DNA from 2 places in the Streptomyces sp. NPDC032091 genome. Region 1 is predicted to be linked to the other one. Evidence: riboswitches for the same ligand, from Rfam matches in the RefSeq annotation. Region 1 holds a riboswitch; the other holds the start of a gene.
What was found. Region 1 has a riboswitch for ZMP and ZTP ahead of ACZ5NJ_RS27415 (bifunctional 5,10-methylenetetrahydrofolate dehydrogenase/5,10-methenyltetrahydrofolate cyclohydrolase). Riboswitches for the same ligand answer to the same signal wherever they lie in the genome.
Positions count from the first base shown of each region.

Region 2: linked by a shared signal. The riboswitch ahead of ACZ5NJ_RS16615 (serine hydroxymethyltransferase) and the one ahead of ACZ5NJ_RS27415 (bifunctional 5,10-methylenetetrahydrofolate dehydrogenase/5,10-methenyltetrahydrofolate cyclohydrolase) in region 1 are both predicted to bind ZMP and ZTP.

Region 1 covers NZ_JBVILR010000019.1:115,182-122,752, reverse strand. The annotation lists gene ACZ5NJ_RS27425 (helix-turn-helix domain-containing protein) at 95-916, shown strand; gene ACZ5NJ_RS27420 (NAD(P)/FAD-dependent oxidoreductase) at 1,203-2,687, shown strand; gene ACZ5NJ_RS27415 (bifunctional 5,10-methylenetetrahydrofolate dehydrogenase/5,10-methenyltetrahydrofolate cyclohydrolase) at 2,787-3,632, opposite strand; ZMP/ZTP riboswitch at 3,707-3,806, opposite strand; gene ACZ5NJ_RS27410 (class I SAM-dependent methyltransferase) at 3,876-4,637, shown strand; gene ACZ5NJ_RS27405 (RNA polymerase sigma factor) at 4,885-6,462, shown strand; gene ACZ5NJ_RS27400 (amino acid permease) at 6,561-7,571, opposite strand, start outside.
Region 2 covers NZ_JBVILR010000009.1:42,723-52,988, reverse strand. The annotation lists gene ACZ5NJ_RS16670 (hypothetical protein) at 1-428, shown strand, start outside; gene ACZ5NJ_RS16665 (carboxymuconolactone decarboxylase family protein) at 471-980, opposite strand; gene pdxR (MocR-like pyridoxine biosynthesis transcription factor PdxR) at 1,027-2,442, shown strand; gene ACZ5NJ_RS16655 (ATP-binding protein) at 2,423-2,854, opposite strand; gene ACZ5NJ_RS16650 (helix-turn-helix domain-containing protein) at 2,963-3,790, shown strand; gene ACZ5NJ_RS16645 (DUF397 domain-containing protein) at 3,787-3,978, shown strand; gene ACZ5NJ_RS16640 (DUF397 domain-containing protein) at 3,975-4,160, shown strand; gene ACZ5NJ_RS16635 (DMT family protein) at 4,147-4,977, opposite strand; gene ACZ5NJ_RS16630 (hypothetical protein) at 5,078-5,377, shown strand; gene ACZ5NJ_RS16625 (glutathionylspermidine synthase family protein) at 5,383-6,573, shown strand; gene rocD (ornithine--oxo-acid transaminase) at 6,613-7,821, opposite strand; ZMP/ZTP riboswitch at 7,938-8,028, shown strand; gene ACZ5NJ_RS16615 (serine hydroxymethyltransferase) at 8,064-9,332, shown strand; gene trpS (tryptophan--tRNA ligase) at 9,414-10,266, shown strand, end outside.

The sequences.
Region 1 (7,571 bases):
CGGGGCGCCCGGGTACTTCCCGGACCGCCGGGCGCGCCGTCCGGGCGGTGGACGCGTCCGGCCGGGACGGCGTCCCTCGGCTAACGTCGTGTTCATGACCACCTCGACCTCGGCGGGCGGCGCCGGTTCCGTGGGCCCCCTGTTGCGCGCGTGGCGGGTGCGGCGCGGGATCAGCCAGCTGGAGCTGGCGGGCCGTGCCGACTCCTCCTCGCGGCACATCAGCTTCATCGAGACGGGCCGCTCGCGGCCCAGCGAGGAGATGGTGCTGCGGCTGGCCGGCCACCTCGACGTGCCGGTGCGGGAGCGCAACGCCCTGCTGCTGGCGGCCGGTTACGCGCCCCGCTACCCGCACACCCCGCTCGACGACCCGTCCCTGGGCGCCCTGCGCGAGGGCCTGGAGCGGCTGCTGACCGGCTACGAGCCGTACCCGGCGCTGGTCGTGGACGGGACGTACACGGTGATCGCCGCCAACCGGGGCATCGCGATGCTGCTGGAGGGGGTGGCGGAGCACCTGCTGGCGCCGGCGCCGAACGCGATGCGGCTCACCCTGCACCCGGAGGGGCTCGCCCCGCGGATCCGCAACCTGCGCCGGTGGCGGGCCCATCTGCTGGGCCAGATGGAACGGCAGATGGCGCCGGCCCGGTCGGCGCCGCTGCGTGCCCTGTACGAGGAGGTGGCGGCGTACCCGGTGGCGGAGCGGCAGGGCGACGCCGAGCCGGGCGACGCCGAGCCGGACGAGGCCGTCCCGCCCATCGCGCTGCCCCTGCGGATCGAACACGACGGGCGGCTGCTGTCGTTCGTGTCGTCCGTTTCCACCTTCAACACGCCGATGGACGTGACCGTCGCCGAACTGGCCGTCGAGACCTTCCTGCCGGCGGACCCGGCGACGGCGAAGTACCTGCGCACCCTGGGGTGACCGCCGGGGCCGGGGGGCGATGACCCCGGAGGCCGAGGCGGTGCGCCGGACGCGGGTGCGCCCGTGACCGCATTTGTGGAAGGTGCTGGTTGGGCGACGGGAGCGGCGGTTAGGCTGCGCTGCGGACGAACCAGACCGAACGTCTTGTCGACATGTGGAGAATGACCCGGTGCGAGCCGCCTCCCGATCCCACACCGCCGGAGGGCAGGCCCATGAGGACCACGCGGACCGTGCGGCGGCCCGGCGCCACGCGGCCGGCCCGGCCCGAGACAGAGAGCCCGACACGATGAACCAGTCCTCCGCGCCCCGCCACGCCGTCGTCATCGGCGGCAGCCTGAGCGGCCTCCTCGCCGCCGCCGTGCTGGCCGAACACGCCACGGTCACCGTGATCGACGCCGACCGGCTGCCCGACGGGCCGGCCCCGCGCCGCGGGCTCCCCCAGGGCCGGCACACGCATCTGCTGTGGTCGGGCGGGGCGCGTGCCATGGAGCGGATCCTGCCCGGGGTCATCGACGCCTGGACCGGCGCGGGCGCCCTGCGCCGCAGCCTGCCGACCGACCTGGTCACCAAGACCGCCCAGGGCTGGATCCCGCGTTGCCGGGAGAAGCAGTTCAACATCTCCTGCAGCCGCGACCTCCTCGACTCGGTGGTCCGCGCCCGGGTGCGGGGGCTGCCGGGGGTCACCCTGCTGCAGGAGAGCCGGGTGAGCGGGCTGGAGGGCACGGCGGCCCGGATCACCGGCGTCCGCGTCGACACCCCCGAGGAGCGGGACCGGCTGGTGCGCGCCGACCTGGTGGTCGACGCGAGCGGACGCGGCTCGCGCGCCCCGGCCTGGCTGGGGGAGCTCGGGGTGTCCGGTATCCGGCAGGCCGAGGTGGACTCCGGACTCGTCTACGCGACGCGGGTCTTCGAGGCCCCGGCCGGGGCCCACGAGGCGGGCTTCCCCATCGTCAACGTCCAGTCCGATCCGCGGGTTCCCGTACCGGGGCAGACGGCCACGATCGTTCCCATCGAGGGCGGTCGGTGGCAGGCCACCCTGTCCGGCACCCGGGGCGGCCAGCCGACCGGGGACCCGGACCTGTTCGTCGCGTTCGCCAAGGGGGTCCGCGACCCGATCGTCGGCGAACTGCTGGAGGGCCGGAAGCCCCTGACCGACGTGGCCGTCACCCCGGGCACCGCCAACCGCCGCGTCTTCTTCGAGAAGGCGCCGCTGCCCGACGGGTTCTTCGCCGTCGGCGACTCGGTCGCCACCTTCAACCCGCTGTACGGGCAGGGCATGTCGGTGGCGGCGCAGTCGCTGCTGGCCGTCCGGGCCCTGCTGCGGGCCAAGGGGCTCGGCCACCCCGGCATCGGCCGGGCGGCGCAGCGGGCGATCGCGCCGGCGGTGGGCGCCGCCTGGGAGCTGGCCACCTCGCAGGACATCCTCTACCCGGGGGCCACCGGGACGAAGCTGCGGGCGGGCGCCGGGCTGGTCAACGCGTACGTGGACCGGCTGATGACGGGGGCCACCACCGACGAGGCGCTGACCGGCGTGCTGTTCGACGTCATCACCATGAGCAGCGCGCCCACCCGCTGGCTGCGCCCGCCGGTGGTCTGGCACGTGCTGCGGGCCTCGGACCGGGGGGCGTCCCAGGAGCCGCCGCTGACGGCGGCGGAGCGGGCCGTCGCGGGCCTCGGCCGGGCGAAGGGCCCCGGGCCCGGAACCGGCGGCGCTCCGGTGCGCCCGGCCGCACAGGCGGGATCCGTCGACTCGGTCGGCCAGGCCCCCTGAGCGGCGGCCGCCCCGACGCGGCCCGGCCGCCCGCGCGCACACGGCGGGCGCCCCGGACCGCGGAGGTCCGGGGCGCCCGCCGTACGGGGGTGCGGCGGCTCAGAGGTCCGCGAGGTCCAGGCCGGCCTGGGCGGCCGCGGCGTGCACGGTCTGCTCCAGCAGGACCGCGATCGTCATCGGGCCGACACCGCCGGGCACCGGGGTGATCAGCGAGGCGCGGGCGGCGGCCGACTCGAAGTGGACGTCGCCGACGTTGCCCTCGTTGTAGCCGGCGTCCAGGACGACCGCGCCCTCCTTGATGTCCTCGCCCCGGATGAACTCGGCCTTGCCGACGGCGGCGACCAGCACGTCGGCCTGGCGGACGATCGAGGACAGGTCCTTGGTGCGGGAGTGGCAGTAGGTGACGGTGGCGTTCTGCTCCAGCAGCAGCATCCCGGCGGGCTTGCCCAGGATCGCGCTGCGGCCGACCACGACGGCGTGCTTGCCGGTGAGGTCCACCTCGTACTCGGCGAGCAGGCGCATGATGCCGCCGGGGGTGCAGGAGACGAAGCCGGGCAGGCCGAAGCCCATGGCGGCGAAGGAGTGCATGGTGACCCCGTCGACGTCCTTGCCGGGGGCGATGGCCTCGAAGGCGGCCCGCTCGTCGATGTGGTGCGGGACCGGGTGCTGGAGCAGGATGCCGCTGATCGCGGGGTCCTCGGAGAGCGCCGTGATCGTGGCGACGAGCTCCTCGGTGGTGGTCTCCGCCGGGAGCTCCACGTGGCGGGAGGTGATCCCGGCCTTGGCGCAGCGGTTCTGCTTCATGCGCACGTACGTGACGGACGCGGGGTCCTCGCCGACCAGGACGGTGGCCAGGCAGGGCGCGGTGCCGGTGCGCTCGGTGATCTTCGCCGCGAGGGCGGCGGTCTCCTGCGAGATGCGGCGGGCGAGGGCGGTGCCGTCCATGAGCTGGGCGGTGGCCGAGGGGGCAGTCGTCACGGGGTCTCCTGAACGTCGCTGCGGATCGCTGGTCGCGGATCGCGGTTCGCCCAGGCGCGCGGCAGTCGACGTACGGGGAGGTGCGTACGCCGGGCCGCTCCCCGGTGGTGATCCACCCGAACGCCAGTCACGGCCCTGCCTCCACTGTAATCGAACCGTCCACCGGTTTATCCGGTGGATGACCGGCGCCGATGCTGGGACGATCGAGACATGACGCGCACTTTCGACCATCTCGTCGCCGAGGCGGAATCCGTCTCGGCGGACGGCTGGGACTTCTCCTGGCTCGACGGCCGGGCCACCGAGCAGCGCCCCTCCTGGGGGTACCAGCGGCTGCTCGGCGAACGCCTGTCCCGGGTGCGCTCCGCCCTGGACGTCCAGACCGGCGGCGGAGAGGTGCTGGCCGGGGCGGGCCCGCTGCCGCCGCTGACGGCGGCCACGGAGTCCTGGCCGCCGAACATCGAGAAGGCGACCCGGCTGCTGCACCCGCTGGGCGCCGTGGTGGTCGCGGACGCCGACGAGCCGCCGCTGCCCTTCGGCGACGCGGCCTTCGAGCTGGTGACCAGCCGCCACCCGGTGACCATCTGGTGGGAGGAGATCGCCCGGGTGCTGAGACCGGGCGGCACCTACTTCTCGCAGCAGGTCGGTCCGGCCAGCGTCTTCGAGCTGGTCGAGTACTTCCTGGGCCCTCAGCCGGAGGAGGTCCGGCGCGCCCGGCACCCCGACGACGCGGTGGCGGACGCGGGGAAGGCGGGCCTGGAGGTGGTCGACCTGCGCTCCGAGCGGCTGCGTACGGAATTCCACGACATCGGAGCCGTGATCTACTTCCTGAGGAAGGTGATCTGGATGGTGCCGGGCTTCACGGTCGGGCAGTACCGGGACCGGCTGCGGGAGCTCCACGAACGGATCGAGCGCGACGGTCCGTTCGTCGCGCACACCGCCCGGTTCCTCATCGAGGCCCGCAAACCGGACTGATGCGGGGGCGTGCGTACGAGGCGCGTCCGGCACCGGTCCGGCGCGGACGGAAGCGCGCGGGATCGGTTGCCCGGACACAGCGTGGCGCAGGTCACTCAATTCAGCGCGTAACGAATCGACTCGGGCGGGCGATGAACCGACAGGTGTCCTCGCGCGGCCCCGGAATACAGCCCCTCCGGGGACTGTTTCCCGAGTCCGCGCGATGATTCCCGCCCACCCCTTATCTGTTCGCAACGAGAGGCTCCTTGTGTCGCTCAGCCCGTCCCGTACGTTCCCTCCGGAGATCGCCGAATCGGAGGCCCTCGTCGCGCTCGTCGAGCGCGGCCGCGAGCAGGGTCACATCAACGGTGACGATGTGCGCCAGGCCTTCGAGGCCGGCCGCATCCCGGTGGACCAGTGGAAGCGGGTCCTGCGCAGCCTGAACCAGGTCCTGGACGAGGAGGGTGTCGCCCTCCACGTCAGCGCCGCCCCCGCCACCAAGGCTGCTGCCAAGAAGCCCCGCAAGGCAGCCGCCGCCCCGGCCCGCACCGTGACCAAGAAGGCGGCCGCGCCGCGCCCCATCGGCGCGCGCAAGGCCTCGGTCGCCGCCGCCCCGGCCGCCGCCGCGGCGATATCCGCTCCGTCGGCCGCCGCCGCGGAGGAGGTGTCGGCCGAGGCCGCCGCCGAGCCCAAGAAGCGCACGGTCAAGAAGACCGCGGCCAAGAAGGCCACGGCCACCAAGAAGACCGCCGCGAAGAAGACCACCGCCAAGGACGCCGACGACGCCGAGAACCCGGCCGTCGAGGGCGAGGAATGGGCCGTGGAGGACCTCGCCGACGAGACCGAGGAAGAGGCCCCCAAGGCCGGCGGCCAGGGCTTCGTGCTGTCCGACGAGGACGAGGACGACGCTCCGGCGCAGACCGTCATGGTGGCCGGTGCCACCGCCGACCCGGTCAAGGACTACCTCAAGCTCATCGGCAAGGTGCCGCTGCTCAACGCCGAGCAGGAGGTCGAACTCGCCAAGCGCATCGAGGCCGGTCTCTTCTCCGAGTACAAGCTCGAAGAGGAGGAGGACCACAAGCCCGCGTTCAAGCGCGAGCTGGAGATCCTCGTCGAGGACGGCCGCCGCGCCAAGAACCACCTGCTGGAGGCCAACCTCCGCCTCGTGGTCTCGCTGGCCAAGCGCTACACCGGCCGCGGCATGCTCTTCCTGGACCTGATCCAGGAGGGCAACGTCGGTCTGATCCGCGCCGTGGAGAAGTTCGACTACACCAAGGGCTTCAAGTTCTCCACGTACGCGACCTGGTGGATCCGGCAGGCGATCACGCGCGCCATGGCCGACCAGTCCCGCACCATCCGCATCCCCGTGCACATGGTCGAGATCATCAACAAGCTCGCCCGCGTGCAGCGCCAGATGCTCCAGGACCTGGGCCGCGAGCCCACCCCGGAGGAGCTGGGCAAGGAGCTCGACATGACCCCGGAGAAGGTCATCGAGGTCCAGAAGTACGGCCGCGAGCCGATCTCCCTGCACACCCCCCTGGGTGAGGAGGGCGACAGCGAGTTCGGTGACCTCATCGAGGACTCCGAGGCGGTCGTGCCCGCGGACGCGGTGTCCTTCACCTTCCTCCAGGAGCAGCTCCAGTCGATCCTGGGGACGCTCTCGGAGCGCGAGGCGGGCGTGGTCTCCATGCGCTACGGCCTCAACGACGGCCAGCCGAAGACGCTGGACGAGATCGGCCGCGTGTACGGGGTGACCCGTGAGCGCATCCGCCAGATCGAGTCCAAGACCATGTCGAAGCTGCGCCACCCGTCGCGCTCCCAGGTGCTGCGCGACTACCTGGACTGATCCCCGGGGACACACGAAAGCGGAGGCCCGCGCCGTTCGGCGCGGACCTCCGCGTTTTCGCCGTTTTCGCCGGATTCCGCCGTTCGTGAGCCGGCCGGTCAGGCCGCCGCGCGGCGCTTGCGGGCGGACATCAGGGCGTGGACCAGGACGCCCGCGAAGAGGAACAGGACGCCCTGGTAGACGGCCGCGTACCCGGATCCGGCGACCAGCCACATGGAGAAGGCGAAGGCCACTCCGGCCAGGACCGCGTCCCGGACCAGCTGTCCGCGCCGGACCCGTTCCGACTGGCCCGAGGCCAGGAAGTACAGCTGGGCGGCGGTGGAGAGCAGGTAGGGGACGGTCGCCGTGAAGGTGGTGATCAGGACCAGGGACTCGAAGACCGCCGCGGAGCCCGCGGTGTAGTTGTAGACGGTCAGGGCCGAGGCCAGGACGACCGTGACGAGGACGCCGGCCACCGGGACGCCGCGCTGCTTCTTCTCGAAGACCTTCGGGAAGAGTCCGTCCTTGGCGGCCGCGTACGGGGTCTGGGCGCCGAGCAGCGTCCAGCCGTTGAGGGCGCCGACCATCGAGATCACGGCGGCGCCGGCGACCAGCGTGCCGCCCCAGGTGCCGCCGAACATCGTGTCGACGGCGTCGGTGAAGGGGGCCTGGGAGGTGACCAGCTTGTCGTGGGCGACCAGGCCGAAGACGGCCAGGGTCCCCAGCAGGTAGACGGTGGCCGCGCCGACGGTGCCGAGGACGGTCGCGCGGCCGACGTTGCGGGCCGGGTCGCGGACCTCGCCCGCGCTGACGGCGGCGGACTCGACGCCGATGTAGCTGAAGAGCAGGATCGCGGCGGACGCGGAGACCGCCCCGACCGGGCTCTGACCGGTGGCCCGGAAGGGGCCGAGGTTGGCCGGGTCGAAGAAGAACAGCCCGCCGACGGCCACCAGCAGCAGCGGCACCAGCTTCAGGACGGTCGCGACCACCTGCACCGCGCCCACGTACCGGGTCCCGGCCAGGTTGGAGAGGGCCGGCAGCCACTGGACGGCGAGGGCGGCCAGGCACATCGACCACTTGTGCTCCCCGACCGCCGGGAAGAGCACGCCGAGGTAGCCGACGGAGGCCAC
Region 2 (10,266 bases), on a different contig from region 1:
TGGTGCGCGACGAGGCCGGCTTCTCGGTGGCCGTGCCCTCCGGATGGGGGACCAGCCACGACGAGCAGGGCAACGGGGCCTTCTACCGTCCGCCCGGCGGGGACCGCAGCGCCCTGCTCCAGATCTTCCGGATCAGCGAGCCCGCCTCCACCGGCTCCTGCGAGCTGCTGCGGATGTCCTCCGAACGGCTGAGCGGCGGAACCCCCGCCTACCGCCAGGTGTCCATCGACCAGCTCGCCGGCGCCGCCTGCGAGCTGGTGTACGAGTACGACAGCGCGGAGTCACACGGCCGCCGGCGCGGCATGGAACGGATCGTCACCACCGCGGGCGGCGAACGGTGGGCGCTGCTGGCGGCCGGCCCGGCCACCGACGCCTCCACGACCCGCGCGAACCTGACGGCGGCCGTGGACTCCTTCCGCCCGGAGTGAGCGGAGCTCAGTGCTCGGTGCCCAGTGCTCAGTGCTCGCTGCTCAGTGCTTGAGCGACCCCGGGGCGTAGTGCCCCGGGGACAGCCGGGTGGTGACGGCGAACCGGTTCCACACGTTGATCATGGCGATGGCCGTGATCAGCTGGGCCAGCTCGGCCTCCTCGAAGTGCTTGGCGGCCCTCTCGTACACCTCGTCCGGGACGAAGCCGTCCGTCAGGACGGTGACGGCCTCGGTCAGCTCGATCGCCGCCAGCTCCTTCTCCGTGTAGAAGTGCCGCGACTCCTCCCAGGCGCTGAGCTGGACGATCCGCTCGACGCTCTCGCCCGCCGCGAGGGCGTCCTTGGTGTGCATGTCCAGGCAGAACGCGCAGTGGTTGATCTGCGAGGCGCGGATCTTGACCAGTTCGGCGATGGTCGGGTCCAGGCCCTTCTTCGAGGCGATGTCCAGCGCGACGGCCGCCTTGTACGCCTCCGGGGCGAGCTTGAACAGCTGCATGCGGGGGGTGTGCTCGGCGGCGAGTTCGGCGCTCTTCGGCTTCGTTTCGTTGCTCATGTGTCCACCGTACGGAGCGGGCGGCCCGCCTATATGGTCCATATCCATGACGGACTCGTGGGCCACTTACGGCGCCGACCTGCACCTGGACCTCTCCGCCGTCGCGGCGGGCGAGCGCGGCCTGCGCGCCGCGCTGACGGAGTCGCTGAGGGAGGCCGCGCGCAGCGGACGGCTGGCGCCCGGGACCCGGCTGCCGTCCTCCCGGACCTTCGCCGCCGACCTCGGCATCGCCCGCAACACGGTCGCGGAGGCCTACGCCGATCTCGTCGCCGAGGGCTGGCTGACGGCCCGCCAGGGGTCCGGCACCCGCGTCGCCGAACGGGCCGCGCCGCGCCGGGCCCCGGCGCCGGCCGCCCGGGTCCGCCGGCCCGCGCGGCGCGGGCCCGAGTACAGCCTGGTGCCCGGCTCCCCGGACGTGGGCGGCTTCCCGCGCGCCGCCTGGCTGACGGCCGCCCGGCGGGCCCTGACCGACGCCCCGAACGAGGCCTTCGGCTACTCCGACGCACGCGGCCGGATCGAACTGCGGGAGGCGCTCGCCGGGTACCTGGCGCGGGCGCGCGGGGTGTACGCGGACCCGGACCGCATCGTGCTGTGCGCCGGCTTCGTCCACGCCGCGCGGCTGCTCGGACAGGTGCTGCGGGGGCGCCGGGTACGGGAGATGGCCGTGGAGGGCTACAGCCTCGACCTGCACCGCGACCTGCTCACCGGGGCCGGGCTGCGGACCCGCCCGCTGTGGGTGGACGAGGCCGGGGCCCGCACCCGGGACCTGCCCGCCCTCGGCCCCCGGGTGGGCGCGGTACTGCTGACCCCGGCGCACCAGTTCCCCACCGGGGCGGCCCTCACCCCCGAGCGGCGGGCGGCGGCGGTGGACTGGGCGCGGAGCACCGGCGGGCTGATCCTGGAGGACGACTACGACGGGGAGTTCCGCTACGACCGCCAGCCGGTCGGCGCGCTCCAGGGCCTGGACCCCGACCGGGTGGTCTACCTGGGCACCGCGAGCAAGTCCCTCGCCCCGGCGCTGCGGATGGGCTGGATGGTAGTCCCCCCGGACCTGCTGGAGGAGGTGCTGGCGGCGAAGGGCCCGGCCGAGTGGACGTCGAGCGCGCTGGACCAGCTGACCCTGGCGGAGTTCATGACGTCCGGGGCGTACGACCGGCACGTACGGGCGATGCGGCTGCGCTACCGGCGCCGGCGTGACGAGCTGGTGGCCGCGCTGGGCGGACGGGTGCCCGTCTCCGGGATCGCGGCGGGGCTGCACGTCGTCCTGGACCTCCCGCCGGGCACGGAGCAGTCGATCGTCCAGGCCGCCGCCTGGCAGGGCCTGGCGGTGGAGGGGCTGGCGCGGTACCGGCACCCTGACTCGGGGATGCCGGCGCGGGAGGCGCTCGTGGTCGGCTACGGAACCCCGGCCGACAGTGCCTGGACCCCGACCCTGGAGGCCCTTACGGCCGCGCTGCCGTAGCGGTGGGGCGCCGCCGCTGGATCACTTCCGCCCAGACGGTCTTGCCGACCACCCGGCCGGTGACGCCCCAGGCGTCGGAGAGCGCCTCCACGATGTGCAGCCCGTAGCCGTGGCCGTCCCCGGCGGGGCGGAGGTCGGGCTGCCGCCCCGCGTGCGCGTCGGACACCTCGACCCGCAGCACCCCGTCCAGCCGCTTGAGCCCGAGCTCGAAGTCCCGCCCGGGTACGGAGCCGTGGGTCACGGCGTTGGCCGTGAGCTCGGCGACGACCTGCGCCACCCGGTCGGACTCGTCCCCGCCGAGCGGGAAGTCCCACCGGCACAGTTCGAGCACCGCCAGATGCCGGGCGAGGCGTGCGCCTCGTCGGGTGCTGCTGAACCGCTGGCGCCATTCGTTTCCGGGGTGGTCGGACATGCCGCCGCTCCTCTCCGTAACTGTCCCACTACTGGATGGGTTCAGCGTGTCCGGCCGCTGGGCATCCTTCAACTTGCAGGAATTGAACGGAGAGATCAGGGGGCGCAGTTGAACCGCAAGGATCTTGACCCCGAGTCCTCGCCGGGGGCGGCGTTCGGGGAGCGCCTGCGCGTGATGCGGGACGAACGGGGCTGGACCCAGGAGGAACTGGGGGAGCGGACGGGCTTCTCCGGCACGCACATCTCCGCCGTCGAAACTGGTCGGCGCCCTCCAACTGCCCGCTTCGCGGCAAGTGTGGACAGGGCGTTCGGGACCGGAGACCAGTTCGAACGGCGCGGCAGGGCCGTGCGGAACACGGCGCTGCTGGAGGGCTTCCCGGAGTACGTCAAGCACGAGGGGCTGGCCGTGGAGATCCGGCTCTTCAACATCGGAATCATCCCCGGTCTGTTGCAGACGCCGGAGTACGCGGAAGCGTTGACTCGGGGCGATGTGCGACGGGGCGCGATCACGCCGGAACAGGCTGACGAGCGCGTTTCGTTCCTCGCGCGGCGGCAGGCTGCCTTGGTCCGTCCACGGCCACCCATGCTGCTGGTGGTGATGGACGAGAGCTGTATCCGCCGTCCGGTCGGCGGATTCGGCGTGATGGAGGCCCAGTTGGCGCATCTGGTCGAGTTTGCTGAGCTGCCGAACACAGTGCTTCAGGTGGCACCGTTCGAGATAGGTGAGCGTCGGCCGTTCAACCTCCCTGTCAACTTGCTCACGTTGATGGACCGCTCCATGCTTGCGTACGCCGAGACACACGCTCAGGGGCACGTGGACCGTGAGAGCGCAGCGGTCCTACCTCTGTTGACGGCCTACCATCAACTTCAGGCCGAATCGCTGTCCCAGGCGGCCTCTGTAGCCATGATCAATGAGGTACGAAAGGGCACCCCGTGACGAGCGCAAGCGAATCCCCCCGCTGGTTCACCTCTTCCTACAGCGCCAACGGCGGTGACTGCGTCGAAGTAGCCCTCAACCTCCCCGGCACCGTCCCCGTCCGGGACTCCAAGGCCTCCGGCGGGCCGGTGCTCAACTTCCGGGCGGAGGCGTTCGCGGCCTTCGTCGCGGGTATCAAGGCCCCATGACGACCACCCCGCGCTGGCGCAAGTCCTCCTACAGCAACAACGGCGGCCAGTGCGTCGAGGTCGCCCTCAACCTCCCCGCCACCGTCCCCGTCCGGGACTCCAAGGCGGGCGACGCCGGGCCGGTGCTGACCTTCGGAGCAGCCGCCTTCGCCGCCTTCCTCGGAGCCGTCAGGACTCCTTAGGCTCCCCGAACCGCGACAGCGCAAGCGCTCCGGCCACCGCCACCGCGAAGCCCGTCACGGCCAGCCAGGCCAGGCCTTCGCGGGGGCGGTCGCCGAGCCAGGCCACGCCCACCAGCGCCGGCCCGACGGTCTCACCGAGGACCAGGCCGGCCGTCGCCGCTGTGACCGAGCCCCGCTCCAACGCGGAGGTCAGCAGCAGGAAGGCCGCCGCCCCGCCCAGCAGCAGTGCGTACAGCGCCGGGTTCCGCAGCTCTCGCAGGGACAGGGTGTCGATGAGCCGGACGGCCACCTCCACCACCCCGAAGCCCGTCCCGGCCGCGAGGCCCAGCACCAGCGCGCGCGAGCCCTCCGGCAGCCGGCCCGCCACCGCGCCCACCAGCAGCACCAGAGCGGCCACCGCCAGCAGCCCGAGCTTCAGCGCGAGCGATCCGACCCCGTGCCCCTCCTCACCGGAGGCCAGCCCGAGCATCAGCAGCCCCGCGCACACCACCGCCACCGCGCCCCACTCCAGCCGCGACAGCCGCACCCCCAGCAGCCGGGCCGCGACCACGGCCGTCACCGCCAGGCTCGCCGCCAGCGCCGCCCCGACCGCGTAGATCGGGACGTGCCGCAGGGCGACGATCTGGAGCACGAATCCCACCGCGTCCAACCCCAGCCCCACCACGTACCGCCACTGCCGCACCGCCCGCAGGAACAGGGCCGCGTCGACCCCCGACCCCGACCTTGTCGCCTCCGGCCGGGACGCGGCCCGCGCCGCCATCGCCTGGAGGACCGAGGCCGTACCGAAACACACCGCCGCGCCCAGCGCGCAAACCATTCCGATCAGCACGAAACCCGACTCTAGGGCCGCCGCCGTGACAAGGGTGTGACGACGGCCGGATTCCCTCCCTCCGTTCGGCCGATCTAAGGTGCTCGCCATGGACACCAGCGACACCACCCGACGACGCATGCGCTCCGGCGCGGTCGCCCTCGGCGGCATGGGCCTGCTCGCCGCCACCCTCGTGGCCTGCGGCAGCAGCGACGAGCCCGACAAGCGCTGCGCGTCCAAGTCCACGCTGGAGCACCTCAACTCCAAGGACTGCAAGAGCGGCGGCCGCGGCGCGTACTACTACGGCGGCACCGTCAGCAACGGCAAGGTGACCGGCGGCAGCTTCGACAAGTCGGCCGTCACCCGCGGCGGCATCGGCGGCAGCCACTCCGGCTCCTCCGGCGGCTGATCCGCATGGAGCGCCACACCATCGAACCCCGCCCCGACTGGCAGAAGACGGTCGAGGAGCAGGGCCTGATCTACCCCCTCACCCGCTTCCCCGACGACTCCCTGCGCCCCTACTGGGACGAGAGCGCGTACTACTCCTTCTCCCTCCCCGAGGTCGAGGCGCTGGAGAACGTCGTCGAGGAACTGCACGCCATGTGCCTGGCGGCGGCCGCCCACATCGTGGAGCACGACCGTTTCGCCGACCTCGGCATCACCGACCCGAAGGTCGCGGCCCTCATCGCCGAGTCCTGGCGGCGGCGCGCCGAGCAGCCCTCCCTCTACGGCCGTTTCGACCTGCGCTACGACGGCTCCGGCAGCCCCGCCAAGCTGCTGGAGTACAACGCCGACACCCCCACCTCCCTGGTGGAGGCGGCGAGCCCGCAGTGGTTCTGGATGGAGGAGCGCTTCCCCGGCGCCGACCAGTGGAACTCCCTGCACGAGCGGCTCGTCGACGCCTGGCGCCGGCAGGCCGAACTGCTGCCGCCCGGCCCGCTGCACTTCGCGCACTCCGAGACCGACGAGCTCGGCGAGGACCTGATGACGGTCGCCTACCTCCAGGAGACCGCCGAACAGGCCGGCCTGGAGACCCACGCCCTGTCCGTGGAGACCATCGGCTGGGACAGCCTCTCGCACCGCTTCGTCGACGAAAAGCTCCGCTTCATCCGCGGCTGCTTCAAGCTCTACCCGTGGGAGTGGCTGGTCGACGACGAGTTCGGCCCGCACGTCCTCGGCACCTACGACCACGGCGGCGGCTCCGGCACCACCGCCTGGATCGAACCGCTGTGGAAGATGCTGCTGGCCAACAAGGCGCTGCTGGCGATCCTCTGGGAGCTCTTCCCCGAACACCCGAACCTGCTGCCCGCCTACCTCGACGGCCCCCGCGAGCTCGCCGACACCGTCGGGTACGCCGCCAAGCCCCTGCTGGGCCGCGAGGGCGCCGGGGTCACCCTGCACGAGCCGGGCGGCGAGCCGTTCGTCCCGGCCGAGGGGGAGACGTACGTCTTCCAGGCCCTCTCCCCGCTGCCCGACTTCGACGGCAACCGCGTGGTCCTCGGCGCGTGGGTGGTCGAGGAGGAGGCGGCCGGGCTCGGCATCCGCGAGTCGGCGGGGCCCGTCACGGACGAGTACGCCCGCTTCCTGCCGCACGTCATCCTCTGATCCTCCCGGGGGTGCCCGGCCGGGCACCCCCGCCCCCCGTCAGCCGGCGGCGAGGACCGTCCGCAGTTGCTCCAGACCCCAGTCCAGGTCCTCCTTGGAGATCACCAGCGGCGGGGCGATCCGGATCGTCGACCCGTGCGTGTCCTTCACCAGGACCCCGCGCTCCATCAGCTTCTCCGAGATTTCCCGGCCCGTGCCGCGCGCCGGGTCGATGTCGACGCCCGCCCACAGCCCGCGCCCGCGCACGGCGGTCACGGCGCCGCTGCCGACCAGCAGGTTCAGCTCCCGGTGCAGGTGGTCGCCGAGTTCGGCGGCGCGCTGCTGGTACTCGCCGGTGCGCAGCATCGCGATCACCTCCAGGGCTACGGCGCAGGCGAGGGGGTTCCCGCCGAAGGTGGAGCCGTGCTCCCCGGGCCGGAACACGCCGAGGACGTCGCGGTCGGCGACGACCGCGGATACCGGGACCACACCGCCGCCCAGCGCCTTCCCCAGCACGTACACGTCGGGGACGACGTCCTCGTGCTCGCAGGCGAAGGTCTTCCCGGTGCGGCCCAGGCCCGACTGGATCTCGTCCGCCATGAACAGCACGTTCCGCTCGCGCGTCAGCTCCCGGACCCCGGCCAGGTAGCCGGGCGGCGGGACCAGCACGCCCGCCTCGCCCTGGATCGGCTCCAGCAGCACGGCGACGGTGTTCGCGGTGACGGCGGCGGCCAGGGCGGTGAGGTCCCCGTACGGGACGATCTCGAAGCCGGGGGTGTAGGGGCCGTAGTGGTCGCGGGCCTCGTGATCGGTGGAGAAGGAGACGATGGTCGTCGTGCGGCCGTGGAAGTTGTTCGCCGCGACAACGATCTTGGCCTGGCCGTCCGGGACGCCCTTGACCTCGTAGCCCCACTTGCGGGCCGTCTTCACCGCCGTCTCCACGGCCTCCGCGCCCGTGTTCATGGGCAGCACCGCCTCCTTGCCGCACAGCGCGGCCAGTTCGGTGCAGAAGTCGGCGAAGCGGTCGTGGTGGAAGGCGCGGGAGGTGAGGGTGACCCGCTCCAGCTGGGCCTTGGCCGCGTCGATCAGACGCCGGTTGCCGTGGCCGAAGTTGAGCGCCGAGTACCCGGCGAGCATGTCGAGGTAGCGGCGCCCCTCCACGTCGGTCATCCACGCGCCCTCCGCCGAAGCCACGACGACCGGGAGGGGGTGGTAGTTGTGCGCGCTGTGCTCGTCGGCGGAGCGGATGGCATCAACTGTTCTCGACACGGGGTCTCCGATCGTCCGTCTGCTGGTGACGCGGGTGACATGGGTGGCGTCCTTTGTATCGTCGCTCGGATCGTGGACGCGGAAACCTCCCGGGTGCCGCGCCCGCTAAGGTGTTCGGTACGCACGGCGACTGGCGTACGGGGAACCAACTCCGGGGGAGTCGTGCGCGTACGACCGCACACAGGGCCGCTCGCCTGGGCCTCGCGGGGACGAGACACGACATCGACCCCGGAGGAGCCGCGATGACCGCGCACCGCCAGCCCGCCCTGCTCGCCACCGACCCCGAGCTCGCCTCGCTCGTCACCGCCGAGGAAACCCTCCAGGCGGAGACCCTGCGGCTGATCCCCAGCGAGAACTACGTCTCCGCGGCCGTCCTGGAGGCCTCCGGGACGGTCCTGCAGAACAAGTACAGCGAGGGCTACCCGGGCCGCCGCTACTACGAGGGCCAGCAGAACATCGACCGCGTCGAGGCCCTCGCCATCGAGCGGGCCAAGGGCCTGTTCGGGGTGGACCACGCCAACGTCCAGCCGTACTCCGGCTCCCCGGCCAACCTGGCCGTCTACCTGGCCTTCGCCCGGCCCGGCGACACCGTGATGGGCATGGCCCTGCCGATGGGCGGCCACCTGACGCACGGCTGGGGCGTGTCGGCCACCGGCTCCTGGTTCCGCGGCGTCCAGTACGGGGTGCGGGCCGAGGACGGCCTGATCGACTACGACGCGGTGCGCGAGCTGGCCCTGGCCGAGCGCCCGAAGATCCTGTTCTGCGGTGGCACGGCCCTGCCGCGCACGATCGACTTCGAGGCGTTCGCCTCGATCGCGGCGGAGGCGGGCGCGGTCCTGGTCGCGGACGTGGCCCACATCGCCGGCCTCATCGCGGGCGGGGCCCACCCGTCGCCGGTGCCGTACGCGGACGTGGTCTCCACGACCACCCACAAGACCCTGCGCGGGCCGCGCGGCGCGATGCTGATGTGCAAGGAGGAGCACGCGAAGGCCATCGACAAGGCGGTCTTCCCCGGCCTCCAGGGCGGCCCGCACAACCAGACGACGGCGGGCATCGCGGTGGCCCTGCACGAGGCGGCCCAGCCGTCCTTCACGGCGTACGCGCACGCGGTCGTCGCCAACGCGAAGGCGCTGGCGGCGGCGCTGCTGGAGCGGGGCTTCGACCTGGTCTCGGGCGGCACGGACAACCACCTGATCCTGATGGACCTGACCTCGCGGGGCGTGCCGGGGAAGATCGCGGCGAAGGCGCTGGACCGGGCCGGCATCGTCGTCAACTACAACACGGTGCCGTTCGACCCGCGCAAGCCGTTCGACCCCTCGGGGATCCGGATCGGCACGCCGTCGCTGACCTCGCGCGGCCTGTCGGCCGAGCACATGCCGGCCGTCGCCGACTGGATCTCCCGCGCGGTGGACGCCGCCGCGAAGGGTGACGAGCCGGCCCTGGCCGCGATCCGCGCCGAGGTCTGCGACCTCCTGGCGGCCTACCCGGCCCCGGGCCTCCCGGTGGCGTAGCTCCTCCCCGCCCTCGGGGGTCCGCCACAGGACCCCCGAGGGCTGGGCCGGGACCCGGTCGGTACCTGAGAGAATGGCGGCATGGCTTCTGATCGTCCTCGCGCGCTCTCCGGCATCCAGCCCACCTCCGGCTCGTTCCACCTCGGGAACTACCTCGGAGCGATCCGCCAGTACGTCGCCCTGCAGGAGACGCACGACGCCTTCTACATGGTCGTCGACCTGCACGCGATCACCATGCCGCAGGATCCGAAGGACCTCCGCGCGAACACCCGACTCTCCGCCGCGCAGCTCCTCGCCGCCGGCCTGGACCCCGAGCGCTGCACGCTCTTCATCCAGAGCCACGTCCCGGAGCACGCGCAGCTCGCCTGGGTCATGAACTGCATCACCGGCTTCGGCGAGGCCAGCCGGATGACCCAGTTCAAGGACAAGTCCGCCAAGGGCGGGGTCAACAGCGCCAGCGTCGGCCTGTTCACGTACCCGATCCTCCAGGTCGCCGACATCCTGCTCTACCAGGCGCACGCCGTCCCCGTCGGCGAGGACCAGCGCCAGCACGTGGAGCTGACCCGCGACCTCGCGGAGCGCTTCAACCACCGCTACGGCCCGACCTTCACCCTCCCCGCCGCGCACATCGTCAAGGAGGTCGCGAAGATCTACGACCTCCAGGACCCGTCGATCAAGATGTCGAAGTCCGCGTCCTCCCCCAAGGGCCTGATCAGCCTCCTCGACGAGCCCAAGGCCACCGAGAAGAAGATCAAGAGCGCGGTCACCGACACCGAGGCGGAGATCCGTTTCGACGTCGAGAACAAGCCCGGCGTCAGCAACCTGCTCACGATCTACTCCACCCTCACGGGCGAGTCGATCCCCGCCCTGGAGGCCGCGTACGAGGGCAAGGGCTACGGCGCGCTGAAGACCGACCTGGCCGGTGTGATGGTCG